One region of the Pediococcus parvulus genome, then DNA from elsewhere that is predicted to be linked to it. Evidence: predicted binding sites of a transcription regulator. Region 1 holds the regulator's gene; the other holds the start of a gene.
What was found. The regulator HrcA, encoded in region 1, represses chaperone genes, less so after heat shock. The targets are predictions, from matches to a motif close to TTAGCACTCNNNNNNNNNGAGTGCTAA.
Positions count from the first base shown of each region.

Region 2: a site for HrcA is predicted at 6,288-6,314, ahead of AB3217_RS06915 (ATP-dependent Clp protease ATP-binding subunit). Genes of this name have one in related genera too.

Region 1 is NZ_OZ061292.1:1,088,886-1,104,578, reverse strand. It holds gene lepA (translation elongation factor 4) at 1-1,123, opposite strand, end outside; gene dnaJ (molecular chaperone DnaJ) at 1,308-2,447, opposite strand; gene dnaK (molecular chaperone DnaK) at 2,559-4,418, opposite strand; gene grpE (nucleotide exchange factor GrpE) at 4,440-5,045, opposite strand; gene hrcA (heat-inducible transcriptional repressor HrcA) at 5,060-6,100, opposite strand; gene ribF (riboflavin biosynthesis protein RibF) at 6,348-7,307, opposite strand; gene truB (tRNA pseudouridine(55) synthase TruB) at 7,356-8,273, opposite strand; gene rbfA (30S ribosome-binding factor RbfA) at 8,406-8,759, opposite strand; gene infB (translation initiation factor IF-2) at 8,770-11,334, opposite strand; gene AB3217_RS05330 (ribosomal L7Ae/L30e/S12e/Gadd45 family protein) at 11,339-11,653, opposite strand; gene AB3217_RS05325 (RNase P modulator RnpM) at 11,646-11,942, opposite strand; gene nusA (transcription termination factor NusA) at 11,968-13,071, opposite strand; gene rimP (ribosome maturation factor RimP) at 13,087-13,560, opposite strand; gene AB3217_RS05310 (PolC-type DNA polymerase III) at 13,683-15,693, opposite strand, start outside.
Region 2 is NZ_OZ061292.1:1,388,846-1,404,538, reverse strand. It holds gene AB3217_RS06925 (peptide chain release factor 3) at 1-1,474, shown strand, start outside; gene AB3217_RS06920 (LTA synthase family protein) at 1,691-3,823, shown strand; gene AB3217_RS06915 (ATP-dependent Clp protease ATP-binding subunit) at 3,887-6,127, opposite strand; gene AB3217_RS06910 (hypothetical protein) at 6,376-6,573, shown strand; gene AB3217_RS06905 (phosphocarrier protein HPr) at 6,735-7,001, shown strand; gene ptsP (phosphoenolpyruvate--protein phosphotransferase) at 7,001-8,722, shown strand; gene AB3217_RS06895 (alpha/beta fold hydrolase) at 8,818-9,597, shown strand; gene AB3217_RS06890 (glycosyltransferase family 4 protein) at 9,685-10,860, shown strand; gene AB3217_RS06885 (glycosyltransferase family 4 protein) at 10,885-11,892, shown strand; gene AB3217_RS06880 (YbhN family protein) at 11,897-12,928, shown strand; rRNA gene AB3217_RS06875 (16S ribosomal RNA) at 13,376-14,953, shown strand; rRNA gene AB3217_RS06870 (23S ribosomal RNA) at 15,188-15,693, shown strand, end outside.

The DNA.
Region 1 (15,693 bases):
TAATAAGATCTAAGTTAAATTCACGTTCTAAACGCTCCTGAACAACGTCCATGTGCAGGAGACCTAAAAAACCACAACGGAAACCAAATCCTAAGGCTTGTGACGATTCAGGCTCAAACTCCAACGCTGCATCATTTAATTGTAATTTTTCAAGAGCTTCCCGTAATTCGTTAAACTTCGCATTATCGGTTGGATACAAGCCGGCATAGACCATCGGGTTCATTTCCCGGTAACCATGTAAAGCTTCCTTAGCCGGTTGTTTCACTCCTGTCACTGTGTCACCAACACGGGTATCTTTAATATCTTTGATACTAGCCGTTAAATAACCAACATCACCGGCCATCAAATAATTGCGTTTGATCGGTTTGGGTGAGTTCACCCCTACTTCCGTCACTTCGTACTCGCTACCACTATTCATTAAGCGAATATGGTCACCAGGTTTCACCATACCTTCAAACAAACGAATACTCAACACAACCCCACGGTAGTCATCGTACTTCGAATCAAAAATTAAGGCCTTCAGAGGACCATCTAATTCACCTTCAGGGGCCGGTACTTTGTCCACAATTTGTTCCAATAATTCTGAAATACCGATACCTTTCTTGGCACTCGCAAGAACAGCATCAGACGCATCTAATCCAATGACATCTTCAATTTCAGTTCGAACCCGTTCTGGATCAGCCGATGGCAAATCAATTTTATTGATAACCGGAACAATTTCCAAATCATCATCCAAGGCTAAATAGACGTTGGCTAAAGTTTGTGCTTCCACACCTTGAGCAGCGTCAACAACTAAAATGGCACCTTCACAAGCTGCCAAACTTCGTGAAACTTCGTAGGAAAAATCAACATGACCAGGAGTATCAATTAAATGAAAAATGTATGTTTCCCCATCTTTGGCTTTGTAATGCAATTCGACCGCATTTAATTTAATTGTAATTCCTCGTTCACGCTCCAAATCCATTGAATCGAGTAATTGATCTTGCATATCACGTTTTGCAACTGTATCCGTCAATTCCAGGATTCTGTCTGCCAGAGTGGATTTCCCATGATCAATGTGGGCAACAATCGAAAAGTTTCGAATATGTTGCTGGTGATCCTTCAAATCTTTGTATTCAGGCATTTTAAATCCCACTTTCATATAACTTCATTCATCCTATTATAGCAACGTTTGAAGCCAATCTCAATTATTTCATTTTCAAACCTGTTTGCCAAAAAGTAAAAACACGAAACTAAATGGCAGACAAGCGTCATTAAGAAAATTAATTTGCTTGTCAAAGTTCACCATCTTGTTCGTGTTTAAGATACTACTTAAATTTATCAAAAAATCCATTCTTACCTGAACCAGAAACCTTTTCGCCGCCAGCTTTAGCGAATGCTCGCATAGCTTCTCTTTGTTCTGCATTCATATTCTTTGGTGTTTCAACAATGACCGTAACCTGCTGATCACCATTACCGTTACCTCTTAAACGAGGGGCACCTTTTCCGCGCAAACGGAAGGTCGTCCCGGTTTGAGTTCCAGCCGGTACTTTCATCTTAACATCACCATGAACCGTTTTAACTTGGATTTCGTCACCCAAAGCTGCCTGGACAAAACTAATTCGTTTATCCAGATAGATTTCAGCACCTTCACGCTTGAACACTTTACTTGGTGCTACACGGAAGATAATGAACAGATCACCATAGCCACCACGGTTTGTACCTGCTTCACCCTGACCTTGTAATCGCATTTGTTGACCATCTTCAACGCCTGCAGGAACTGTCACTTTGACTTCATGACGTTCATTTACATGACCAGTTCCTTGGCAAGTTGGACATTTTTCTTTGATTTCTTTACCAGTTCCATGACAAACGTCACAAACTTGTTGTGAAACCATCCGACCTAAAGGTGTATTTTGAGTTACTTGAATATAACCGGCACCATGACATTTTGCACAAGTAACTGGTGAAGTTCCAGGTTTTGCACCAGAGCCATCACATGTCTTACAAAGTGCTTCTCGATTATACTTAATTGTAGTTTTTTTGCCAAACACACCCTCTTCAAAAGTAAGGTCCATTTGATACTGTAGATCTTCACCTTGTTGAGGTTGATTTGGCTGTGCACTACGACCTCGACCACCGCCACCAAAAAACTGGCTAAAAATGTCATCGAACCCGCCGCCACTGCCACCAAATCCGCCAAAATCAGCAGAATTAAAACCACCGTTACCACCAAATCCAGCATTTGCATCAGCTGAACCATACTGATCATAACGAGCTCGTTTTTGATCGTCGCTTAAAACTTCATAAGCTTCATTTACTTCTTTGAATTTCTGTTCAGCTCCAGGAGCCTTATTCAAATCAGGATGATACTTTTTTGATAATTTTCGGTATGCCTTTTTAATTTCATCGGCAGATGCATCTTTGGATACCCCTAAGGTTTCATAGTAATCTTTATTCTCCGCCATTATGATCCTCCATTTTTATCGATAAACTTAGAATATCATAGACCAAATGTAATAAAAAGCCAAAGTCGATATGACTTTGACTTTTTATTAACAATCAAGCAATTCAATCACTTATTTTTTGTCTTTGTCAGGATCTACTTCTTCAAAGTCACCATCGACAGTTCCTTTATCATCTTTCTTATCAGATGAAGCTGAACCATCTTTTTGATCACCCTTAGCTTGTTCCTGTTGTTGTGCTTGTTGATATAATTTTACCGAAAGGTCTTGAACAATCTTATTCAAGTCGTCCTTCTTGGTCTTCATATCCTCAACATTATTATCTTTTTGAGCCTTCTTCAAAGCATCTTCAGCATCTTTTGCCTTCTTGATCTCATCCTCAGATACTTTGCCTTTAAGCTCTTTCAAAGTCTTGTCAGTTGTAAAGATTAATTGTTCTACTTCGTTCTTAAGATCAACTTCTTCTTTACGTTTCTCATCAGCAGCTTCGTTTTCTTTAGCTTCTTTCATCATTCGATCAATTTCCTCGTCAGAAAGACCTGAAGAACTCTTGATAGTAATCTTTTGATTTTTACCAGTGCCCTTGTCAGTTGCCGAAACATTAACAATCCCGTTTTTATCAATATCGAATTTAACTTCGATTTGGGGAACACCACGTGGTGCCGGTGGAATATCCGTCAATTGGAATCTTCCAAGCGTCTTGTCATCAGCAGCCATTGGACGTTCACCTTGTAACACATGAATATCAACGGCTGGTTGACTATCGGCAGCAGTAGAGAACACTTGTGATTTGCTAGTTGGAATGGTTGTATTACGATCGATCAACTTAGTGAATACACCACCCATAGTTTCAATACCTAAAGAAAGTGGTGTGACATCAAGTAAAACAACATCTTTAACGTCACCAGTTAGGACACCACCTTGAACGGCAGCGCCAATGGCAACCGCTTCATCAGGGTTGATTGAATGGTTAGGTTCCTTTCCAGTCCAGTTTTTAACAGCTTCTTGAACTGCAGGAATACGAGTAGAACCACCATTAAGGATGATTTCATCAAGATCACTTGCAGAAAGATCAGCGTCACGTAAGGCATTATCAACAGGGGTCTTTGTTCGAGCAATTAAGTCAGAAGTCATTTGATCAAATTGAGCACGCGTCAAAGTTTTTTCCAAATGTAAGGGACCATTAGCTCCAGCTGAGATAAATGGTAAACTGATTTGAGCTTCAGTTACACCAGAAAGGTCCTTCTTAGCCTTTTCAGCAGCATCCTTCAAACGTTGTAAAGCCATCTTGTCTTGAGAAAGGTCAACACCGTTTTCTTTCTTAAAGTCATCAACTAACCAATCAATGATCTTTTGATCAAAATCGTCACCACCAAGATGTGTATCACCATTTGTAGAAAGTACTTGGAAAACACCATCCCCTAATTCAAGGATAGAAACATCAAAAGTACCACCACCAAGATCATAAACTAAGACTTTTTCATCTTTATCTTGCTTGTCGAGTCCATATGCTAAAGCAGATGCCGTAGGTTCATTGATAATTCGTTCAACGTCTAAACCGGCAATTTTACCCGCATCTTTAGTTGCTTGTCGTTGTGAATCATCAAAATAAGCTGGTACAGTGATAACTGCTTTTTCAACAGTATCACCAAGATAATCTTCAGCATAATGTTTCAGATATTCCAAAATCATTGCTGAAATCTCTTGTGGTGTATAAGACTTGCCACCAGCACTAACTGTATAACCCTTTTCACCAATATGACGTTTGATGGAAACGATTGTATCCGGGTTAGTAATTGCTTGTCGTTTAGCTACTTCTCCAACCTGAGTTTCGCCATTTTTAAATGAAACCACTGAAGGTGTTGTTCGACTACCTTCTGGGTTAGTAATAATCTTTGGTTTGTCTCCTTCGAGGACTGCAACCGCGGAATTTGTTGTTCCTAAATCAATACCAATAATTTTATTGCTTGCCATTTTATTATCCCTCTTTTTAATTTATTGTGACACAACAACCATTGCAGGCCGTAAAACACGATCTTTTAGCATGTATCCCTTTTGCAGGACACTCACTACTTGATCAGCTTTGCCGCCTTCTTCAACAGCCACCGTTTGAACGGCTTGATGAATGTGTGGATCAAATGGTTGACCAACTGCTTCAATCTCAGTTACATGATTGTCTTTTAAGGCCTTATTCATGTGATCAAAAACCATCTGAATACCCTTTTTCAGTTGCTTTCCATTTTCGTCAGACACCTCAATCGCCAAAGCACGCTCAAGATTATCAATCACTGGTAAAATGTCTTTGGCTAAGTGTTGACCGTCATACTTAACCAAGTTTGCCTGCTCTTTTTCATTTCGTTTTTGAATATTGGCCGTTTCAGCCTTAGCACGAATGTATTGATCAGTTATAGCATCAACTTTACCATTCAATTCGGTAATTTGTTTTTTTAACTCTTCAATCTGGGTAGCCGTTTTTGATTGTTTCTTGGACTTTTTTTCGCCCTTTACTTTTTTATCAGGTTTAACTTTAGTTTTTTTTGTTTCTTTTGTTTGTTTTTCGACCGTTTCATCGATCTTTTCAGTCTTCTTGTCTTCTGCCACTACGTTCACACCTCTCAACTATCATCAATATCGTGGTAATAATCTATCAATCTTCTTGCTAGCTCTGTTCGGAACGCACCAACCAACCCAATCATTTTGGAATATGGCATACTCGTTGGTCCCAAAACTGCAATAACACCTTTACCATGTTGATCAACATCGTAAGTTGCTGTAATCAAACTATAATTTTTTAACAGATTATTAGTAATTTCATTACCGATTTGAACCTTAATATTTTGATCTGGCGAACCCAAAACGCTGGCAAGATCCGTCGAATGGTTCATCAAACGATATAAAGATCGAATTGCACCCAAATCATGCTGCTTGGAAAAATCCAGTAAATTTAGCTGCCCACCAACAAAGAATCGTTCAGTTGCTGATTTTTTCAAAACATCTTCGAAAACATCCAAGAAACCCTCTGGCGTTTCAATGTACTTTCCGATTTGATTCGGAATATCCGTTGCTAATCTTTTGAAAACTTCTGACAACGTTAAACCAACTAATTCATCATTAATGATCCGAATAACTGCTTCTAAAGCTTCAGGATCAACGTTTGAAGGCACCTTAAAAGTTCTATTCTGAACGTCACCATTGTCAGTTACCAAAATAGCCATAACACGATGATTTCCTAATGGAACCAATCTGAACCCTTCAAGCTTTGCATCTTTCAATTCAGGCTTTACTGTAAAGGCAGTGTAGCTAGTTAACTTAGAAAGCATATCCGCCGATTCGGCAACGATATCATCAATTTCTTGAAACTGATGATTAAACGAAGAACGTATCTGTCGCAAATCACTCGATTGAACTTTATCAGGTTTCAACAAATGGTCAACATAATAGCGATAGCCTTGGATCGAAGGAATTCGACCGGACGAAGAGTGAGTTTTCTTAAGCAACCCAATTTCTTCCAGCGTCGCCATCTCATTACGAATTGTTGCCGAACTCACATGCATCGGTAATTGGCTAACTAAAGCTTTTGAACCTACTGGCTGACCATCACTCGTATAGATCTGAACGATTGCTTGTAAAATCAATAACTCCCTATCTGTCAGCAAAACCATCACCTCTTTTAGCACTTAGCACATTGGAGTGCTAAGACACTATTAAAGATAACAAATGTTCTTTCAAATGTCAACATTAGTCAAACATTTTTTGATATTTGTACTATTCTTTTTTTAAAAGCCTAGCTTTTTGCTTGTATTAAGAGATTTCGTCCAAGGTGCTACAGCATTTTTTGATACTTTACGTTCTGATTTAAATCAGATTTCAATGGCAAGGTATTAACTGAAAAATGCATCTACATTAATTTGATTTTCCATTATTTAAATTCGCAAAATATTGCCGGATGTTTTTTTCATCGGCCTTTAATTGTTCAATTAATTTGTCAGCATTCGCAAACTTTATTTCACCACGCACATAGTGATACCATTCTACGGAAACTACTTCACCATATATTTCCTGATCAAAATCAAAAATATTGATTTCTAACGTGATCGGACGATTTTCTCCAAACGTGACATTACGGCCAACAGAAGCCATCGCTGGCCACCATTTTGTGCCAATTTTGATTCGAACAGCATAAATTCCAATCCCCGGAATTCGTACCCATGGATCTGACAATACATTTGCCGTAGGAAATCCAAGTGTTCGTCCCCGAGCTTCACCATGAACTACTAATCCATTAGTTTGGTAAACATATCCTAAGAACTTGTTGGCATGATCCACATCACTTTTCTTTAAATCATCACGAATTTTGGTTGAACTAACTTTTTGACCGTCTAATAAAAATTCGTTTACTGTCACGATATCAAAACGATCTTTGGCATAACTTGGTAAATGAGTCATATCCGCAATTTCACGTGGCCCGTAAGTATAGTCAAAACCTGCAACGATTGCTTTTGCATGCAGATTAACCATATATTGATCCACAAATTCTTGAGGAGTTAAATGCGCAAAAGTGGATGTGAAACTGACCACATATAAAAAATCAACACCCAAACTAGTCATTAACTCAGCTTTTCGTTTAACTGAGGTCAAATAATGTAAACCATTTAGACCTGGTTTCGGAAAAACAACAGACGGGTGGTGGTCAAAAGTCATTGCTGCAAGCGGTAATTTTCTTTGATCGGCTTCCTTGCGAGCACACTTGATAACTGCCTGATGGCCAAGATGAACGCCACCAAAAAATCCCATTGCCAAAACAACATCTCCATGAGGAATTTCTTGAGTCTCATATGGATGATGTAAATAAATAATTCTCATAAAATCCTCCCAATAATTCTAAATATCACGTTCTCAAAACTCTCTTAGTTAGTTGGTTAATAACATGGTCATCGGCCGATAAGCTACCCGTTTTTCATCATATTGGTATAGTGCTTGGACCCGATCGTGAAAAGTCAATGCCAATACAGGGGCTGCATTTTTCGGCTGATCAAAATTACTTCTCTGTAAAATAGCACCGTTTTGAACTCTCCGCCAAAGATCGGCATTCAGTTCAAAATGCGGATAATTTTTTAACGCATGATCAAGGGGCCGAATCAAAGTATCGATCGTATTAGTTTCAACAGCCGACTCCAACTGAGCAAAAGTCACCGTTTCATCTAATTTAAACCCGCCACTACTTAGCCTAGTTAATTTTGACATAACTGCCGGCACACCTAAAATCTCACCCAGATCCACCGCCAGCGTCCGAACGTAAGTCCCTTTACTGCACACAACTTTGAAATTAACAGTTTGGGTACCATTGATCTTATCGAAAACGGACCGGGCTTGTCGTTCAAACGTATGAACTGTTATTTGACGTTTTGGTCGTTCAACTTCAATACCCTGGCGTGCATATTCATATAACTTCTTGCCATTAACTTTAATTGCAGAATAAATTGGTGGTATTTGAGTAATCTCACCAGTTAACCGAAGCATAGCCATATCAATTTCAGTATCAGAAAAAGCCTGACTAAGAATTCGTTTCTTGATAACTTCACCATCTAAATCTTCAGTAGTTGTAGAAAAACCAAAAGTTACAGCCCCTTCGTAAACCTTACCTGATGCCATTAGGTAGTTTACGACTTTAGTGGCTTTTCCCACACAGATTGGCAAAACCCCGTCTACATTAGGATCTAATGTACCACTATGGCCAACTTTTTTTTGATGAAGAATACCGCGAATTTTGGCGACACAATCAAAACTTGTCATGCCCCGCGGTTTATACAAAGGAATTATGCCATCCATATAAAACGACCTCCATTTTTTACTGCTTTAAATTATAGCATAGCTTCGCCGTTTCCTTTGAATTTTGGCATCAAAAAAAGAATGGCCATTAAATTCCAGACCATTCTTTTGCGTATTTATAAACGAAATCGATTAATCTTCTGAATTAAGTTTATTGATCAACTTATCAATACGATCGCCATATTGAACTGAGGCATCACGTTCAAAAATTAATTCAGGAGTTTTATAAATTGACAGACGAGAACCCAATTCGCTGCGAATCAGGCCTTTAGCTTTTTGCAAACCGGTGGCAACTCTTTCACCATCGGAAGCCTTATCTGACAAAATACTATAGTAAACAGTTGCTTGCTGAAGATCACCAGTCACATTAACACCAGTGATGGTGATACCCTGCACGCGTGGATCACGAACACGTTTACGAATAATATCACTAATTTCTTTCTCTATTTCCTGACCAAGACGATCAGCTCGATATAATCTTGCCATGTGGATCCTCCTATTCTACAGGAACCTCTTTCATGATATAGGCTTCGATGACATCATCAACTTTAATATCATTATAGCCATCAATTGTAAGACCTAATTCAAAGCCTTGTTTGACTTGTTTAGCATCATCTTTAAATCGTTTCAAGCTGGCTAATTTCCCTTCGTAAATTACAACACTGTCCCGGATTAAACGAACACCACTATCCTTTTGAATATAGCCCTCCGTCACATAACCACCAACAACAGTTCCAACATGGGAAACTTTATAGATCTGACGAACTTCAACTTGCCCAGTAATGACTTCCTTGTAAGTTGGTTCAAGCATCCCTTTCATAGCGGATTCTACTTCGTCAATTGCGTTGTAGATAACTCGATGTAAACGGATATCCACATTTGAAGAATCCGCCAACTGCTTAGCCTGATTAGTTGGACGAACATTGAAACCAATGATAATGGCATTGCTGGCTTCAGCTAACGCCACATCACTTTCATTAATTGCACCAACAGCGGTATGAATAATGTTTACCCGGACGCCTTTGACATCGATCTTCTTTAGACTGCCAGACAGAGCTTCAACCGAACCCTGAACATCAGCCTTAATGATAAGGTCAACTTCCTTCATTTCTCCTTCTTTAAGAGAATCAAACAAGTTATCCAAAGTGACATGATTATTTGCACGGCGTTCTTCCATCAATGATTCTTTGGCACGTTCTTCACCAGCTGCACGAGCCGATTTTTCATCATCAAAGATCACAAAACGGTCACCAGCTTCAGGGACATCATTCAAACCTGTAATTTCAACTGGGGTTGATGGCGTAGCTTCTTTTACACGACGGCCTAATTCATTTGTCATTGTTCGAACGCGACCAAAGGTACTACCAACCACAATTGGATCACCAACACGCATAGTTCCTTGCTGAACTAAAACAGTTGCGATTGAACCCTTACCAGGATCAAGACTGGCTTCAATTACAGAGCCAGCTCCATTTTGTTCTGGATTTGCTTTCAATTCCATAACTTCGGCTTGAAGTAAGATCATGTCTAGTAATTCGTCCAAATTCTTACCAAATTTAGCCGAAATTTCAACGAAAATCGTATCACCACCCCAGTCTTCAGAAACCAATCCATATTCAGTCAACTGTTCCATAACGTGTTTTGGATTAGCACCAGGTTTATCAATTTTGTTAACAGCGACAATAATGGGTACATTGGCAGCCTTCGCATGATTGATAGCTTCAATAGTTTGTGGCATAACACCATCATCGGCTGCCACGACTAAAATGGTAATATCTGTGATATCAGCACCACGAGCACGCATTTCAGTGAATGCAGCATGTCCTGGTGTATCCAAGAAGGTAATCAACTTACCATCATGCTTCAACTGATAGGCACCAATAGCCTGAGTAATCCCGCCAGCTTCACCAGCAGTAATATGACTATGACGTAACTTATCCAGCAAAGTTGTCTTACCATGATCAACGTGTCCCATAATTGTAACAACGGGAGGACGGCTTTCAAGGTGGTCAGTATTTTCAGCTTCTTCTTCAAACATCTTGTCAATATCAGAAACATTAACAACTTCTTTTTTCTCAGCCTTGATTCCGTAATCTGCGGCTAAAATTTCAATCGTATCCTTATCAAGGGTTTGATTTTGATTAACCATCACGCCAAGCATAAATAACTTCTTGATGATTTCTGCTGGCTCACGATGAATTTTTTTAGCAATTTCGGCTACGTTCGTTCCATCGTTGTATTCAAAAACTTCTGGTAATGGCTTATTTTTTCTTGTTGGTGCTGGTTTGTTATCTACTTGACGTAAACGACCATTCTTCTTACTCTTCTTATTGTATCGACCACGGTTATTATACCGGTTATTATTACGGCCAAAACTTGAATTGCGATTCCCCTGTGAATTTCCACGACGACTATCTCTTGAAGTTGAAGAACCCTGCGAATTACTATTTGACCGGTTGTTTGTATTTGACCGGTTGTTTGTATTTGATCGATTATTATTATTTGATGAACGATTCCCCGCATTTGAAGAATTGCTCTGCGTGGACCGTTGTTGTGAATTACGATTCTGAGTACTATTTTGATTATTTCTTGAGTTAGTCCGCGATTGATTTTGTTGACTAGAGCGATTTTGGCTATGTGAGCCGTTATTAGCACTCTGATTTTGGTGTTGCGGGCGATTAGAACCTGTTTGACTAGCCGGACGATTGTGTGTTTGTTCAGTCGTCTTATGGTTATTATTTACAGATTTTGTTTCTTGAGGTCTTTGTGATGTCTGAGTAGTTTTATGTTGCACACTAGTCTCCTGTTTGTGGCCAGATGCACGTTCAACGACTGTTTTACCAGTTTTTGCTGACCGATACATAGTTGGCTTCTTCTTTGGTGTTTCAGATTTTTGGTTATTTTTTGTAGCGAATGATTGTCGAATTTGGCGTTCTTCATTCTCTCCAAGGGTAGACATGTGGTTTTTAACATCAAAACCAGACGCTTTAGCTTTGGCAATAATATCCTTACTAGATACATTAATTTCCTTAGCTAATTCATATATGCGTTTTTTCCCCATATCTTCACGCTCCTTCTTCAATATTTAATTTCAATAAAGCTTTTGCAAATCCCTGATCTTCAATTGCAACAGCTGACCTTGACTGGCCAATAGCCTGGCTTAATGTTTCACGAGTCATAAAAGCTAATAATGGGATTTGATAAGTTGTGCATTTATCAGAGATTTTTTTCTGGGTCGCTGCACCTAAATCTGTGCTAACGACAATCAATTTAGCTTTTTGGCTTCGAATTGATTGTAACACTTGTTGTTCCCCAGAAATCAATTTTCCCGCTCTTCGTGCCAGTCCGAGCAAATTGGAAAACCGATCTTTATCATTCATCTTTGAAAAGTTCCTTTCGAGCTTGTTGATGATCTACATAAGCAATAAGTTCATCGTAAAACTCATCAGCAACCTTAATCTTAAATGTTTTATCAAAAGTTCTCTCATCTTTTGCCTTTTTGGCAATTTTCACATCTAACCCAATGTAAGCTCCACGACCTGGCTTTTTCCCAGTTGGGTCTAAAGAAACTTCATCTTGTTTATTTTTAACAACTCGAACTAATTCCCTTTTGGGGAACATCTCACCCGTTACAATATCTTTACGTAACGGAATTTTTCTTTTCTTCATAGTTATCGAGCCTCCTAATCAACTATTATTGATTATCTTCACTTTCTGAATCTGATTCTGTGACGTCGTCCTCTTCAGGTTCTTCCATTAAATCTTTGGCATCAGTTTCTGATTTTATATCAATCTTATAACCAGTCAACTTAGCAGCCAAACGGGCATTTTGTCCGCGTTTACCAATTGCTAATGAAAGTTGATAATCTGGAACAATCACCATGCAGGTCCGTTCATTTTCTTCGTCAAACAAGACATCGACAACTTCAGCCGGGTTCAACGCATTGGAAATGTACTTAGCAGCATCATCTTCCCATTCAACAATATCCATGTTTTCACCGTTTAACTCATTAACGATGGTCTGAACACGTTGACCTCTGGGACCCACACAGGTTCCAACAGCATCAATATCTGGATCGGTTGAACGGACAGCAACTTTCGCACGGTCGCCGGCTTCACGAGCCACTGAAACAATTTCAACTGTGCCATCAAAAATTTCCGGAACTTCTTGTTCAAACAACCGCTTCAACAAATCTGGTGTGCTTCGGCTTACAAATACTTGTGCACCCTTGCCACTATTTTCAACTTTTGTCACATAAACCTTAATATGATCATGCGGTTCATATCTTTCAGTTGGGATTTGATCTTGTTTAGACATCACAGCTTCAACACCACCAAGATCAACATAGACAAAACGATTATCGCGACGAGCAACTTCACCAGTCACGATTTCATTTTCATATTCACTGTACTTATTATAAATGATTTCCCGTTCTGCTTCGCGAACCCGTTGCAAAATAACTTGTTTGGCTGTTTGAGCAGCAATCCGACCAAAGTTTTTAGGAGTCACTTCAAACTTAATGTGATCACCTAGTTCATAAGCTTTGTTAATGCTTAACGCATCACTTAGGCTTACCTGTTGTTGATCGTCCAAAACCTCATCGAAAACTTCTTTAACTGCATATACATGAATATCGCCTTTTTTGTCATCAAACTCTACATCCACATTTTGAGCCTGTCCATAGTTTCGTTTATAAGCCGAAACCAAGGCAGCTTCTAAGGCCTCAATGACAACTTCCTTCTTAATCCCCTTCTCCTCTTCCAAAGTATTGAGGGCACTAATCATTTCTTTACTCATTTTAAATTCTCCTTTTTAAAACTTGATTGCAAAACGCGCAAATCCAATTTGTTTAACCTCAAATTGTTTAGTAATTTTTCTTGTTTTATTCATGTAAGTTAGTTTTATTGTTGTGCCTGAATAATCATCTAAAGTTCCTTCAAAAACTTTTTGGCCATCAATTGGGGCATACAACGAAATATGCACATACTGTCCCACTGCTCGTTGCCAATCATTCGAAGTTTTAATGGGCCGTTCAGCTCCGGGAGAAGAAACTTCAAGAAAATAGGCCTGAGGAAATGGATCCGGCTCTAAACTATCTAGCTTTTCACTGATCTGATCGCTAGCCTCAGCGCAATCTTCAATTGTAATCCCACCTGGTTTATCGATATAAACACGAAGATACCAGCTTTTACCTTCCTTAACAAACTCTATATCCACCAACTCAAACTGGTGGGATTCAATAAGGGGTTCTACTTCCTTTTGTACTGTTTCTACAACACTCGCCAAACTTAAACCTCCAATAAAATTCAAATATTTTCAAGAAAAAGAGTGAGCATTTTCTGCTCACTCACTTGCCGCAATTAGATTCACTATAAGTATAACATATCGCTTAATAACGTACAAATAAGCTACATATCAAACAACGATAATTGATTTTCATCTGGTAAATCCGACAAAACACCATTTTCTGTCATAAAATCAATCAAGGTCTTTGAAACCTTGCCTCGTTTAGACAGATCTTCTTTTGAAAGAAATGGTTTATCTTCACGAGCCGCCACGATCTGTTTAGCCACGTTCAATCCCAGTCCCGGAACCGCGTTGAATGGAGCTAATAGGGAGTTTCCATCAATTAACCACTGTGAGGCATCTGAATTATTGACGTCCACCATTTTAAACGTATACCCGCGCTCTATCATCTCATTAGCCAATTCCAAAACAGTCAAAAGATTTTTTTCTTTAGTAGACGCATCCATCCCTTTATCATTAATAGCCTTCATTGCACTTTTAACAGCATCTTTGCCATGAGACATAGAAACTAAATCAAAATCGTCTGCCCGCACACTAAAATATGCACTGTAATATAAAATTGGAAAGTAAACTTTGAAATAGGCAATTCTTAAAGCCATCAAAACATATGCAGAAGCATGTGCACGTGGAAACATATATTTGATCTTCCCGCAGGAATCAATATACCAGTCTGGCACATTTGATTGTTTCATCTTTTCTTCATCACCATCAGGAATTCCGCGGCCATGTCGCACACTCTCCATGATCTGGAATGAAGTTTGGGAATCCATACCATAATGAATTAAATCGGTCATGATATTATCACGACACCCAATCACATCTTTCAAGGTTGCCGTCCCTGCTTTAATTAATTCTTCAGCATTTCCTAACCACACATCGGTTCCATGAGAAAGTCCAGAAATTTGAAGTAATTCGGCATAGGTGGTTGGATGGGTTTCTTCCAACATTCCCCGCACAAATCGAGTCCCAAATTCCGGAACGCCGAAAGTCCCCGTTTTCGACTGAATTTGTTCAGGAGTAACACCTAAAACTTCTGGCCCAGAAAACAGTTTCATAACACCGGGATCGTCCGTCGGAATCGTTTTAGGATCAATCCCTGATAAATCTTGCAAGGCACGAATCATGGTAGGATCATCATGACCCAGAATATCCATTTTTAAAATATTGTCGTGAATTGAATGGAAATCAAAATGCGTCGTTTCCCACGCTGCAGTTTGATCATCAGCTGGATATTGAATCGGTGTAAAGTCATAAATATCCATGTAATCAGGGACAATCAAAATTCCCGCTGGATGTTGACCAGTGGTTCTTTTTACGCCGGTAGCCCCCTTTGACAACCGATCAATTTCTGCATTTCGGAAAGTTTTCCCAGAATCACGTTCATAAGCTTTTACATAACCATAGGCTGTTTTATCAGCAACAGTTCCAATTGTTCCCGCACGGAATACATTTTTCTTACCGAACAAAACCTGCATATAGTTATGGGCAATTGGCTGGTAGTCTCCAGAAAAATTCAAATCAATATCAGGAACTTTATCCCCTTTGAACCCTAAGAAAGTTTCAAATGGAATATCTTGCCCATCCCCAACCAATGGTGTTTGACATTTAGGACAAACTTTATCAGGCAAATCGAATCCAGATCCATATTCACCTTTAGTAAAGAATTCTGTGTATTGGCAGTTAGGGCATCGATAATGTGGTGGTAATGGATTAACCTCCGTAATACCAGACATCGTCGCCACTAAACTGGAGCCAACTGATCCCCGAGAACCAACTAAGTAACCATCTTTATTACTTTTGTGTACAAGCCGTTGTGCAATTAAATAAATAACAGAGAATCCATTCCCAATGATACTCTTTAGTTCCTTATCCAAACGTTCCTTTACAATCTGTGGCAATGGATCACCATAAAGTTCATGAGCTTTATCCATTGTCAGTTGTTCAATTCTATTTTCAGCACCAGGCATTTTGGGAGTATATAGTTTATCTTTAACTGGCTTGATTTCGTCAACCATGTCTGCAATTTTAGCAGGATTAGTGACAACAATTTCCTCGGCCTTTTGTTTCCCCAAGAAGGCAAATTCCTCAAGCATTTCATCTGTCGTCCGGAAA
Region 2 (15,693 bases), 300 kb from region 1:
TTTTGGAGGAGTTGTTCGTGAAGCTGGAACCGTTAAAGCCCGAAAATCTGGTAATTATGCAAAGTCAGATTGGATGGAAATTGAAAAGAAACGTGGAATCTCAGTAACTAGTTCGGTTATGCAGTTTGATTACCAAGGAAAACGAATCAATATTCTGGATACGCCAGGACATGAGGATTTTTCTGAAGATACGTATCGAACTTTAATGGCCGTGGATTCCGCTGTCATGGTTATTGATTCTGCAAAGGGAATTGAGCCCCAAACCAAGAAGTTGTTCCAAATTTGTAAAATGAGGGGGATTCCCATTTTTACATTTATGAATAAACTGGATCGAGATGGCCGTGAGCCTTTAGATTTGGTTAATGAATTAGAAGAAGTGTTGGGAATTGATGCTTATCCAATGAACTGGCCAATTGGCATGGGTAAAGGATTACAAGGATTGTATGATCGCTATAACCAGCGAGTGGTTTTATATCGTAAAGATGCACAGGGTAATCAGTATTTGCCACTGGATGCGGAAGGTAAACTCTCAGACAAATATCCACTGACTGAAGATAGTGCTTATCAAGATGCTGAAGGCGATATGGAGCTACTTAGTGAAGCCGGCAATTCATTTGATGAGGCCAAAATTTTATCCGGAGATTTAACGCCTGTTTTCTTTGGTTCGGCGTTAGCTAATTTTGGGGTTAAAACTTTTTTGGACAGTTATTTGAAGTACGCGCCAGCTCCCGCAGCTCATGTGGATCAAGCTGAAGAAAAAATCGAACCAGATGATCCCGAGTTTTCAGGTTTCATTTTTAAAATTCAAGCCAACATGAACCCCAATCACCGGGATCGAATTGCTTTTGTCAGAATTTGTTCAGGGGAATTTGATCGGGGGATGGATGTGACCTTACATCGAACTGGAAAGGTGATTCGTCTTTCAAATTCAACCCAGTTTATGGCTGATGCACGGCATACAGTTGAAAAGGCGGTTGCTGGCGATATTGTCGGGCTATACGATACTGGAAATTTCCAAATTGGTGATACCATTTATTCAGGGAAACATGACGTGCAGTTTGAAAAATTACCACAATTTACACCAGAACTATTTGTGCATGTTGCTGCAAAAAATGTAATGAAGCAAAAATCTTTCCATAAAGGGATTCAACAGCTGGTTCAAGAAGGGGCTGTTCAGCTCTACACAAATTATAATACGGGTGATTATATTTTGGGTGCGGTTGGTCAACTTCAGTTTGAAGTTTTCCAATTCCGGATGTTAAACGAATACCATTCAGAAGTTGTTATGGAACCAATGGGCAAGAAAATTGCTCGCTGGATCGATCCGGAACAACTGGACGAGCGGATGTCTTCTTCACGGAATCTTTTGGTAAAGGACCGTATGGATCAGCCATTGTTCTTATTTGAAAATGAATTTGCAGAACGTTGGTTTAAAGGTAAGTATCCAAAAATTAAGTTAACCGCTAAGCTGTAATTTAAGTTGTTTTATAAGGGCAAATCCAATTTATAACTTGGAATTTGCCCTTTTTTGCGATTCGTTTTTGGTAATTGAAATTTAAAGTTATCTAAAAATCTCTTAAAATACATGGTAAAGGTCTATTAAAAATACCGTTTTTCAGTTATACTTATTTAGTTTATGAACGGCTTTAAAGTTCAAATATCACTGTTGATGTGTAATGGAGGTTCAACTATGGGTCAAGCGTGGCATAAGATCCGTCGGGGATTAAATACTCGGTTTGGATTTTTCTTGTTCGCCGTTATTCTATTTTGTATAAAATCCTATATGGCCTACCAAATGAAATTCAGTTTAGGTGTTCAAGGGCATATGCAAGAACTAATTTTGGCGATTTCGCCAATTGCGACGGCTTTGTTTCTTTTTGGGATTGGTTTATATTTTCGGGGACGCTGGGCTTATTGGTGGATGATTTTAATGGACGCTATCTTATCCACGTGGTTGTTCGCAAATATTTTGTATTACCGAGAATTCTCAGACTTTATTACGTTCAATTTAATCAAGGGATCCGGATCGACATCTGATAACCTTGGTAAAAGTTTAATGGGCATCATGCGTGGAACCGATTTTTTGGTTTTTGTGGATGTGATTTTCCTAATTTTGTTATTACTCGTGCGGTTTATCAAAATTGATACGACCCGGTTCAAATTTCGTTATGCCTTGGCCACCACCGTTTTATCAATTGGTGTGTTTGGCGTAAATTTGGGCATGGCCTATAGTAATCGTTCAGGGTTGTTAACCAGAACATTCGATAATAACTATATTGTGAAGTATCTAGGTTTACAGACATATACGGCGTATGATGCGATCAAAACGTACCAGAACAGTGAACAAAAGTCGAAGGCCTCAGATGATCAACTAAAACCGATTGAGAAGTTCTTGAAAAAACATCATGTATCTTCAAACATCCAGTACAAGGGTGTGGCAAAGGGAAAAAATGTTTTTGTCATCCATCTAGAAAGTTTGCAACAATTTGTTATTGATAAGAAATGGGATGGCCAAGAAATTACGCCTAACTTGAACAAACTGTATCATGAAAAAGATACGTTGAGTTTTGATAACTTCTTTAATCAGGTTGGCCAAGGGAAAACGGCCGATGCTGAAATGATGCTTGAAAACTCTTTGTTTGGGTTGGCAGAGGGTTCCGCCATGGTTATGGATGGAACTAGCAATACTTTTCAAAGTATGCCGGCTATTTTAGATCAAAATGGCTATTCGACCGCTTCGTTCCATGGGGACGTGCCGAGTTTCTGGAACCGAGATAATGCTTATAAATCATTTGGTTATCAATATTTCTTTAGTAAAGAGTATTACAAGATCAAACCAGGATATGTCAGTGGTTACGGTATGAAAGATAAGATTTTCTTGAAGGATGCCATGAAGTACGTGGAACAACTTCCGCAACCGTTCTATGCAAAATTAATTACCGTTTCAAACCATTATCCATATTTGATTTCTAAAAAAGATGTATCAATTAAAGAATGGGATACTGGGGATCCAACGGTCGATCCGTATGTTCAGACTGCGCATTATTTGGACCAATCAATTGGTGAATTGATCAGCTATTTGAAGAAGTCTGGTTTAATGAAGACCAGTATGCTGGTCTTGTATGGTGATCATTATGGAATCTCAAACAACCACAAAGCAGCCATTGCTAAAATTCTTGGTTTAAAACAAATCGATAACTACAATTTGGCCATGTTCCAAAAGGTACCGTTCATGATTCATATGACCGGACTGAAGGGCGGTATTAACCATACTTATGGGGGCGAAATTGATGTGATGCCAACGTTAACAAATCTTTTGGGAATTAAAGACCCAGGGGCCATTCAATTTGGGCAAGATTTGTTGTCGAAGGATCGCAATCAAATTGTTGCCTTCCGTGATGGGGACTTTGTTTCACCGAAGTATACTAAGTATGGCAATGACTTGTACTTTACAAAGACGGGACAACAAATCACCGATAAAACTGCAACTGAAAAGAAAGAAGTTGCCAAGATTCAAACTTATGTCAATAAAGAATTATCCTTATCTGATTCGGTTATCAATGGTGATTTACTCCGATTCTCTAAGCATTCTTGGTTTAAGACGGTTGATAAAACTAAGTATAATTACAAGAAATCAGCTGGTCTTAAGGAATTGAGTAAAGCACAGGAAAAAGAGCCAACAAGTTTACTGAAGAAAAATAAAGGTAAATCAACCTTAGATCTTTATAAAACAGATGCACCAGAACTGGAGTCTGAAGATTCAAGTAGCAGTAGCTCTTCATCTTCATCTTCATCAGCATCATCCTCTTCTTCATCTAAATAACGTTATGTATAAGAAACTCATGGTTAAACGATTAATTTCGTTCAACCATGAGTTTTTTGTAAATTAAGCTTTTTTGGTAGATGCAGCCTTGGTGTCAGCCACATTTTCAACGGTTAGTTCAATGTTGCCATCAGCAATCTTAGCTACAAGATTTTTTGCATCTGGATGGTCCAAATAATAATCAGCAATTCGATCTTCAATCTGTTCTTGAATTACTCGACGAAGTGGACGAGCACCCATCTTTGGATTGTAACCTAACTCAACTAATTTCTCTTCAACTGGTTCTGTCACATGCACATGTAAGCCTTGAACAGCTAACATCTGATTGACATTGCCAATCATTAAGTCAACAATTTTCATTAAGTTTTCCTTGGTGAGTGAATTAAATTCAACAATATCGTCAAAACGATTCAAGAATTCAGGTTTGAAGTAATTACCTAACTTATCCAAAACTGAGTGGGTTGTGCCTTTTGCTGCAGCACCAAAGCCAACGTCAGCTTCAACGTCACCGGTTCCGGCGTTAGAGGTCATGATAATAATTGTATCCTTGAAACTAACAGTCCGGCCTTGAGAATCCGTCAAACGACCATCATCTAGAATTTGAAGGAACATATGCATGACATCTGGATGAGCCTTTTCAATTTCATCAAGCAAGATCAAACTATATGGGTGACGACGAACTTGCTCAGTCAACTGACCGGCTTCTTCATAACCAACATAGCCAGGAGGCGAACCGATCAATTTAGAAATTGAATGTGGCTCCATGTATTCACTCATATCAAAACGAATCATTGAATCCTCTGAACCAAATAGTTCGTTTGCTAATTGCTTAGCTAATTCAGTTTTACCAACCCCAGTGGGGCCAACAAAGAGGAAGGAACCAATTGGTCGGCCAGTACCATTCAAACCGATTCGGTTTCGACGAATGGCGCGAGCAATTTTTTCAACGGCTTCATTTTGACCAATAACCTTAGCACGTAAATCTTCACCAAGATTTTGTAGTTGTTCCTGTTCACGTTTTTGTAACTCGCCAACCGGAATATCCGTTTTTTCTTCGATGATCTGTTCCATATCTTTATCAGTCACTGTTGGAATTTCACTCTGGTTAGTTGCGCCAGACTTAGTTTTTTCTAGTTTATTAACTTGGTCACGATAATAAGCGGCCTTTTCATAATCTTCGGCCTTTAAGGCGTCTTGTTTGTATTTTTCAGCATTGTCAATCTTTTGCTGAATGGTAGTTGGATCTACGGTATTAATCGTGAGGTTCTTTTTAGATCCCGCTTCATCAAGCAAGTCGATTGCCTTATCTGGTAGGAAGCGATCTTGAATATAGCGCTTAGAAAGCTTTGCTGCAGCCTTGATCGCGTCATCTGTGTAATGTACATGGTGGTAATCTTCGTATTTCTTTTGAATTCCCTGTAAGATACGAATTGATTCTTCCACACTAGGTTCGTCAACCTGAACTGGTTGAAGGCGACGTGCTAAAGCAGCATCTTTTTCAATATCCCGGTACTCATTTAAAGTAGTGGCACCAACGAGTTGAAAATCACCTCGTGCCAATGCTGGCTTCAAAACGTTACCAGCATCCATACCACCTTCAGCATTCCCAGCACCAACAATTTCGTGAATTTCATCAATAAAGACGATCATGTCTTTATTATTTTCAACTTCTTTCATAAGTTGTTGCATGCGTTGCTCAAATTGACCACGAATTCCAGTACCTTGTACTAATGAAACGACATCCAAACGGACAATTTGTTTGTTGATTAATTTTTGAGGGACGTCACCAGCGACAATTCGTTCAGCTAAACCTTCCACAACGGCTGTTTTACCAACGCCGGCTTCACCAATTAAAACGGGATTATTTTTAGTACGGCGATTTAAAATTTCAATAACCCTTGAAATTTCTGAATCACGCCCAATCACGGGGTCAATTTTTCCCTTTTTAGCCAGCTCAGTTAAATTCAGACCATATTGATCTAACAAACCACCTTTGCCATTACGTTGGTTACCACCGTTATTACCGGTAGGACCGCTTGGTTGAGTGGGGGGAACTTGCTGGTTTAATCCTTGTGGGTTTTCAACATTTCCGTTTTGCATTGCGCGGAAAATGTCATCTAAATTCCCAAATCCAAATGGGTCTTGTGCCATGTTTGCGGCACCTCCATTTCCTAAGTTATTTCCTTCTTGTTGTTTTAGAAGTTGATAGCAATTTTGACAAAGATTAATCTGCATCCGTTGTCCATTGACATTGGTATACAAATGAATTGTTGCTTCGTTCTTATGACAATTTTGACATAACATTTTGCTGACTCCTTTCAAAGAATCAAGGTCAAAAATGTTTGACCAACTTTGACCATGACCATATTATAACGCGCCAAAAAAATTGTGCAAGCAATTTGTATCGAAAAATAACTATCTTCGAATCTACTTGTAAGGCGTTTTTGTAGGTTCAAAAACTAGTTTAGCACTTTGACATATAGAGTGCCAATATTTGAACTTTGTATCGTTTTCAGCTAAACTGAGTTTACTTTATAAAGGCAGGTGATCAAATGGCACGAGATTTTTCGAATTTATTGGAACAGCTCAGACAAGGAACAATTAAAGAATTAACGGTTGAACCAGATGAATTTTCAGAATTTCAACCTATCTATATGAAGTATGATCAGCGAAAACGCGTAATTGGATCGGCTCAACGAAATGGGAAAGTAGTTTATCACTTTGAAACTCATGAAAACGGTGAACATTAATTTCACTTTTATTCGTGAAAGGGCTTGTAAAAATTTCGAGAAATTGCTATCATCAATGGGAAAGGCTGATTAATTGTTAGTAAGATGAATGCTATGTTCGTTTTATAACTTAAAAAGAAAGCCCTTACTAAACTTATATTTTTAAAGGAGATCGATTTATAATGGAAACACGAGACTTTCATATTATTGCAGAAACAGGTATTCACGCACGTCCAGCTACTTTATTAGTACAGGCAGCAAGCAAATTTAACGCTGATGTTAAGTTAACTTACAAAGACAAATCAGTTAACTTGAAGTCTATCATGGGTGTTATGTCATTAGGTGTTGGTCAAAACGCTGATGTGACCGTATCTGCTGATGGCGATGACGAAAAAGAAGCTATTGAAGCTCTTGCAGATACAATGAAAAAGGAAGGACTTTCTGACTAATGGCAAAACAATTGAAGGGAATTGCTGCCAGTGATGGCGTTGCAATTGCGAAAGCATATATGCTTGTCGACCCTGATCTGTCATTTGATAAGAAAACAATTGATAATCCAGATGCTGAGATTAAACGTCTTCAAGACGCTTTAGACGCATCTAAAGCAGAACTAGAGTTAATTAAGAGTAAAGCTGCTAAAAGCCTTGGTGAAGAAGAAGCCGAAGTTTTTGAGGCCCACATTACGATTCTCTCAGATCCAGAATTGATTGGTAATATTGAAGACAAGATCAAGAATGACAGCGTTAATGCTGAACAAGCATTAAAAGATGTCACTGATGGTTTTATTGAAACTTTTGAAGCAATGACTGATAATCAGTACATGCAAGAACGTGCCGGAGACATTCGTGACGTGACAAAGCGTGTCTTGAGTCATTTATTAGGGGTTGAATTACCTAACCCAGCTTTGATTGATTCAGAAGTTGTAGTCGTCACTCATGATTTAACACCAAGTGATACTGCTCAGTTGGATCGTAAGTTTGTTAAGGGATTCATTACAGATATTGGTGGCCGAACATCACATTCTGCAATTATGTCCCGTACTTTGGAAATTCCAGCTATTGTTGGAAGTGAAAAAGCAACAACAGATATTAAAGCTGGCGATACCGTTGTGATTGATGGGATGCATGGACTGGCACTCGTTAACCCAGATGCTGATGAAGTTGCAAAATATCAAAAAATGCAAAAAGACTTTTTGGCTCAAAAAGCTGAATGGGAAAAACTTCGTGATGAAAAGACATCGTCGAGGGATGGCGTTCATTTTGATTTAGCAGCTAATATTGGTACCCCTGATGACATCAAAGGTGTTATTGATAATGGTGCTGAAGCTGTTGGCTTGTTCCGTTCTGAGTTTTTGTACATGGATTCAAGCGAACTACCAACTGAAGACGACCAGTTTGAAGCTTACAAACAAGTTGTTTCAGGAATGAACGGCAAACAAGTTGTTATTCGGACCATGGATATTGGTGGAGACAAGCAATTGCCATACTTACCGCTTCCGGACGAAATGAACCCATTCTTGGGTTATCGTGCTATCCGAATTAGCTTGGATCGGACAGATTTGTTCCGAACACAATTACGAGCTTTGTTGCGAGCATCTGCTTACGGTAAACTTGCAATCATGTTCCCAATGATTGCAACTGTTGCTGAATTTAAGAAAGCTAAAGCCATTTTTGAAGATGAAAAGCAAAAGATGGTTAAGGCTGGAACTAAGATCGGTGATAACATCCAAGTTGGTATGATGATGGAAATCCCTGCTGCTGCTATGATTGCTGACAAGTTAGCTAAATATGTTGACTTCTTCAGTATTGGTACAAACGATTTGATTCAATACTCATTTGCTGCAGATCGTGGTAATGAAAAAGTTTCATATTTGTATCAACCATATAATCCATCCCTATTGCGTCTTATTAAAAACACAATTGATGCTTCTCACAAAGAGGGCAAGTGGACTGGTATGTGTGGTGAAATGGCCGGCGACCAAACTGCTGTTCCAATTTTAATGGGACTTGGTTTGGACGAATTCTCAATGAGTGCAACTTCAGTTTTGAAGACTCGTTCATTGATGAAACGCTTGGACACCAAAGAAATGAAGAAATTAGCCGATAAGGCCGTTACTGAAGCAGAAACTAACGACGATGTCATCAAACTCGTTAACGATGCAATTAAGTAACAAAATTTAGTTTTAGATAAGTCTCTGGGGATCTTTAAATTCTTGGAGATTTTTTTGTTATACTAAAAATGATTAACAAAAATGGAGTTGAAAGTATGAAGTTTGAAACGAGCGATCTAGTGACGTTGGATTATTCAGATGAGGGAACAGGGCAGCCCGTAGTTTTTTTGACGGGATTTGGTGGCTCAAAGGAAATCTGGCATCAACAAAAAAAGTTGTTATTGCAGCGTGGTCTTCGAGTTGTGAGGCTAGATTTTCGAAATCAAGGTTTGTCGCAGCATGTTAATTGGGGATTACGTATTTCTAGATTAGCAGCAGACGTTCATGAATTGTGTGTGTTGTTGAAATTGACCGACTTCATCTTGGTTGGAAATTCAATGGGTGGGGCAACGATTTATGCTTATCTTTCTTTGTTTGGTCCTGTGAACGTGCACAAAATTGTCATAGTTGATCAGCCGCCGAAAATGATTAATGAAAGTGATTGGCAGTTTGGGTTTAAAAATTTAACTTGGCAAAATTTCAAAGATCGTTTGAAGCAACCTTTAGGTCCGTCAACTTTCAAACATATTGATGATGACACATTTGCATTAGTCAAGAAAGTGACGGAGAGTTATCCGTTTGACTCAAAGCTTGATTATCCGTTGTTACTAAATCATGCTGTTCAGGATTGGCGGGATGTGATTAAAAGAATGTCAATTCCGATGCTTTTAGTTGTTGGACAGCAGAGTCCTTACTTTGATTATCATTTTAGTGATGAGATTCAAAAGATGAATGGTACAATCAAAACGGCAATGGTTGAAAAAAGTGGTCATATTGTGATGGCTGAGCAATCAGAAAAATTTAATCAACTGTTATGGCAATTTATAGGTAATTAAGAGCTACAAGAGAGTTGTTTGCATAACGCGTATGAAACCAATATAATTAAACTTGATTAAGTTTATAGTTTTTTGGGGAGGATACTTGTGAATATAGGAATTTTTACAGATACATATTACCCACAGGTTAGTGGTGTCGCGACTTCGATTAAGACCTTGAGGGAGCAGCTCGAAAAACAGGGGCATCAAGTCTATATTTTTACAACGACAGATCCTAAAGTAGACAAAAATGTGTACGAAAGAAATATTTTTCGTTTTGCAAGTATTCCTTTCGTTTCTTTTACTGACCGAAGAATAGCTGTAAGTGGTTTGTTCAAGGCCTATCAAGTTGCAAAAGAATTAAATTTAGATATTGTTCATACACAGACTGAATTTTCACTAGGCTGGATTGGTAAGTTTGTAGCTAAAAATTTAAAAATTCCATGTGTGCATACGTATCACACAATGTATGAGGACTATTTACACTACGTGGCGAATGGGCATTTGTTACGCCCTTATCATGTTAAACAAGGTACGCGAGCTTTTTGTTATCATTTAACGGGAGTTATAGCGCCGAGCGAACGAGTGATAAAAACGTTAAACGGTTATGGTGTTAAAGCACCTATTCGTGTGATTCCGACAGGTGTTAATGTGAATCATTATGCCCAACATGAAGAAATTGATTGGCGAGAGAAATATGGTTTTCCTAAAAAAAAGAAAATTTTACTTTCTTTAAGTCGATTAGCTTATGAAAAAAATATTCAAGAAGTTATTAAAACCTTCCCGCAAATTTTAAAAGCAGTTCCAGATAGTTTGTTAGTTATCGTGGGTGACGGCCCAGCACGAGAAAGCTTGGAACTGCAGACTAAGAATTTGGGGATTACTGATCATGTGCGGTTTACCGGCGAAATTGATAATGACATTGTGTACCGTTACTATCAAATGGCAGACCTGTTTGTATCCGCCTCAGATTCTGAATCGCAGGGTTTAACCTATATTGAAGCGTTGGCGGCTGGACTAAAGGTGGTCGTCAAATCTAGCCCTTATACGGATCAGTTATTGGATGATCCATCACTGGGAGTGACTTTCGAAACGGAAAAACAATTTGTGCATTTTGCGGAGAATTACTTAAATCATCCGGTTAGTTTTGAAGATCCTGAGCCTCGGGAACGCAAACTTTATGATATATCGGCGGATCATTTTGGTAAGCAAATTGTAGATTTTTATAAAGATTCATTAGTGCTGTATGCAGATCGAGAAGAGTCTTCAAGCTTTTCTGACTAAGGGGGAAAAGATTTGCGAATTAATATGTTCTCTTCAGCAACAAAAGTTAAAGGACAAGGTGTCGGTAGTGCTTATGAGGAATTAATTTCATTACTGAAAACACATTTTCCCGACGAGTTTAAAATTAGTATTAATAAATATGGACGTTCTGAGATTAGTCATTACCATACGATTGATCCTCAATTTTATTTGTCGACGTTTATGCCAGGCAGGGGTAGGAAAATAGGTTATGTTCATTTTTTGCCCGAAACAATAGAAGGTAGTTTAAAAATTCCTCAACCATTTCGAGGGATTTTTTACAAGTATATAATTGCATTCTATAAACGGATGGATCATATTGTGGTGGTTAATCCAACGTTTATTCCCAAATTAACTGCATATGGAATTCCAGAAGAAAAAATAAGCTACATTCCCAATTTTGTGCACAAAAGCGAGTTTTATGAGATGAGTTCTGAAAAAAAACAAGCGTTGCGAAGGCAAATGCATATAGAACAAGATAAGTTTGTTATTTTGGGAATTGGTCAAGTCCAGGAACGTAAAGGGGTTAAGGATTTTATTAAGCTTGCAAAAAATAATCCGGATCTCCACTTTATATGGGCAGGGGGGTTCTCTTTCGGCAGAATGACAGATGGTTATGCGGATTTGAAAAAAGTTGTGGATAATCCACCGGCCAATTTGAAGTTTACAGGAATTATTGATCGTTCAGAGTTAGTCAACTATTATAACGTGGCCAATTTGTTTTTGTTGCCATCGTATAATGAACTGTTTCCAATGTCCGTACTAGAAGCATTTAGTTGTGGGACCCCAGTTTTATTACGGGATTTAGATCTTTATCATGCAATAATTGAGGGGTACTATGCGCCGGCAAAGGATGTTAGTGAAATGCAAGCACAAATTAGTTATCTTACTAAGAATACTGATGCATTAAAGACATTACACGAGAAATCTAATGAAGCCTCAGCACAATATTCAGAGGAACATTTAGCCAATATTTGGCACGGCTTTTATATGCGTCAGGCAAGAGAGGGCTAGAGTAATGTCCAAGAGAAATAAAATTGTGTTGATATTTATGTTAATTCTGGGTATTGGTATATTTGGATTTTCATTACGGAATATTAATCTCAATCATTTACTACATGACATTGTTCACATTCATGTGCAATGGTTATTGGTGGCGATAGGTTGCATGCTGCTTTATTTTGGAATTGAAGCTGTCATTACGCGAATGTTTGTGGTTAGTAACGGGGACCGTTTTTCTTTTCGGGATGCAATTCGGATTCCACTAATTGAACAGTTGTTTAACGGCATTACGCCTTTTTCGTCAGGAGGCCAACCGGCACAACTTGTGGCATTAATGCAAAGTGGGGTTGAGGCTGGCAGAGCAAGTTCTGTCCTTTTGATGAAATTTGTGGTATTTCAAGCTATGATAGTGATTAACTTTATGTTTAGTTTACTGATTGGCTTTGATTATATTGCGGCAAAGATGAGTTATCTGTCTTTGTTTGTTGTGTTTGGTTTCTTGATTCATTTTGCAGTCATCATCGGTTTATTGTTAGTCATGTACTGGCATGGATTTACAAAAAAACTGATTAGTTGGATTATGATACCGGTTGGATGGTTTGTAAAAGAAGATCGGTATGCTAAGTGGAAAGTTTCTTTGGATGAGAAGGTAGACACTTTTTATTTGGAAAGCGTCCGTATAAAATCGCAGTGGAAACTGTTGATTAAAATTTTTATAATGACTTTCTTTCAACTTCTCTTTTACTACTTAGTGCCGTATTATATTATGTTGTCTTTGGGATATACAGGTATAAATGTCATTATGGTCACATCCTTACATGTTTTGATTGTCATGGTTATTTCTATTTTTCCTATTCCAGGTGGTTCAGGTGGGGCGGAATATAGTTTTGATGTTTTGTTCTCTAGTTTTATTCATAGTAATAGTAAATTAGTTTTAGCCATGTTGATTTGGCGATTATTAACTTATTACTTTGGCATGTTTGGTGGTATTTTTGCTTTAGCGACTAAACCAGATAAATTAAATCGAACGATTGTAAAAAAATTATGAAGTGAATTTTTAACCGTATTTCTAAGTGGAAGTGCGGTTTTTCTTATGTTTCAAAAAAAAGTTTTAATTAGTTTTGTTCAGGATTATCAAGGGATTTGAACGCTGATTTATAAAAAAATGGGATTTTTGACTTGACCAAGTGATGAATAGTTGATATGATATTCAAGGTCGTTTTTGAGAGGCACAGCTTCTTGTAATGACAATCAAATGTTTTTTAAAAGTTGAAATTGGTTGTTGACTTTTAGAAAAACTGATGATAAAGTTAAATAGTTGCGTTGAGGCGTTTAGCGCTTCCAACTGCGACATAGTAGACCTTTGAAAACTGAACAAAGTTTCGACGAAACAAAATGTGTAGGGCCTTCAAATGAAAATTTTGGAGCAAACAATTTGCGAAGTCAATTCGCTTTAAACAATGAAACAACAAATGAGCTTGTAAAAACTCAAGTATAATATGAGAGTTTGATCTTGGCTCAGGATGAACGCTGGCGGCGTGCCTAATACATGCAAGTCGAACGCACTTTCGTTGAATGAATTAGAGGTGCTTGCACCGAAGATGATTTTAGCTATAAAGTGAGTGGCGAACGGGTGAGTAACACGTGGGTAACCTGCCCAGAAGTGGGGGATAACACCTGGAAACAGATGCTAATACCGCATAACAAAGTAAACCGCATGGTTTACTTTTAAAAGATGGCTTCGGCTATCACTTCTGGATGGACCCGCGGCGTATTAGCTAGTTGGTGAGATAAAGGCTCACCAAGGCAGTGATACGTAGCCGACCTGAGAGGGTAATCGGCCACATTGGGACTGAGACACGGCCCAGACTCCTACGGGAGGCAGCAGTAGGGAATCTTCCACAATGGACGAAAGTCTGATGGAGCAACGCCGCGTGAGTGATGAAGGCTTTAGGGTCGTAAAACTCTGTTGTTGGAGAAGAACGTGTGTGAGAGTAACTGCTCATGCAGTGACGGTATCCAACCAGAAAGCCACGGCTAACTACGTGCCAGCAGCCGCGGTAATACGTAGGTGGCAAGCGTTATCCGGATTTATTGGGCGTAAAGCGAGCGCAGGCGGTCTTTTAAGTCTAATGTGAAAGCCTTCGGCTTAACCGAAGAAGTGCATTGGAAACTGGAAGACTTGAGTGCAGAAGAGGACAGTGGAACTCCATGTGTAGCGGTGAAATGCGTAGATATATGGAAGAACACCAGTGGCGAAGGCGGCTGTCTGGTCTGTAACTGACGCTGAGGCTCGAAAGCATGGGTAGCGAACAGGATTAGATACCCTGGTAGTCCATGCCGTAAACGATGAATGCTAAGTGTTGGAGGGTTTCCGCCCTTCAGTGCTGCAGCTAACGCATTAAGCATTCCGCCTGGGGAGTACGACCGCAAGGTTGAAACTCAAAAGAATTGACGGGGGCCCGCACAAGCGGTGGAGCATGTGGTTTAATTCGAAGCTACGCGAAGAACCTTACCAGGTCTTGACATCTTCTGCCAATCTAAGAGATTAGACGTTCCCTTCGGGGACAGAATGACAGGTGGTGCATGGTTGTCGTCAGCTCGTGTCGTGAGATGTTGGGTTAAGTCCCGCAACGAGCGCAACCCTTATTATTAGTTGCCAGCATTAAGTTGGGCACTCTAGTGAGACTGCCGGTGACAAACCGGAGGAAGGTGGGGACGACGTCAAATCATCATGCCCCTTATGACCTGGGCTACACACGTGCTACAATGGACGGTACAACGAGTTGCGAGACCGCGAGGTTTAGCTAATCTCTTAAAACCGTTCTCAGTTCGGACTGCAGGCTGCAACTCGCCTGCACGAAGTTGGAATCGCTAGTAATCGCGGATCAGCATGCCGCGGTGAATACGTTCCCGGGCCTTGTACACACCGCCCGTCACACCATGAGAGTTTGTAACACCCAAAGCCGGTGGAGTAACCTTCGGGAGCTAGCCGTCTAAGGTGGGACAGATGATTGGGGTGAAGTCGTAACAAGGTAGCCGTAGGAGAACCTGCGGCTGGATCACCTCCTTTCTAAGGATATTTAGAAACGGAAACCTACACATTGTCGAAACTTTGTTTAGTTTTGAGAGGTTTACTCTCAAAATTTGTTCTTTGAAAACTAAATAATATCGAAAAATTTTCTAATTTTAATTATTTATTATAATGTAATTAAACCGAGAACACCGCGTTTTATAGAGTTTTAAAACAAGATTAGTTCGAAAAATAATCGCTAAACTCAAAACCACTTTACCTTTGGTAAAGTTAGGTTAAGTTATAAAGGGCGCATGGTGAATGCCTTGGTACTAGGAGCCGATGAAGGACGGGACTAACACCGATATGCTTCGGGGAGCTGTAAGTAAGCTTTGATCCGGAGATTTCCGAATGGGGAAACCCAACAACACTAATCCGTTGTTACCACTACGTGAATTCATAGCGTGGCTGGAGGTAGACGCGGGGAACTGAAACATCTCAGTACCCGCAGGAAGAGAAAGAAATATCGATTCCCTAAGTAGCGGCGAGCGAACGGGGAACAGCCCAAACCAGGAAGCTTGCTTCCTGGGGTTGTAGGACTGAACATTTGAGTTACCAAAGATTTTCATAGCCGAACAGTCTGGGAAGACTGGCCAGAGCGGGTGATAGCCCCGTAGGCAAAATGAAGATCCCTCAGTTCAGGATCCTGAGTACGGCGGAACACGTGTAACTCCGTCGGAATCCGGGAGGACCATCTCCCAAGGCTAAATACTCCCTAGTGACCGATAGTGAACCAGTAC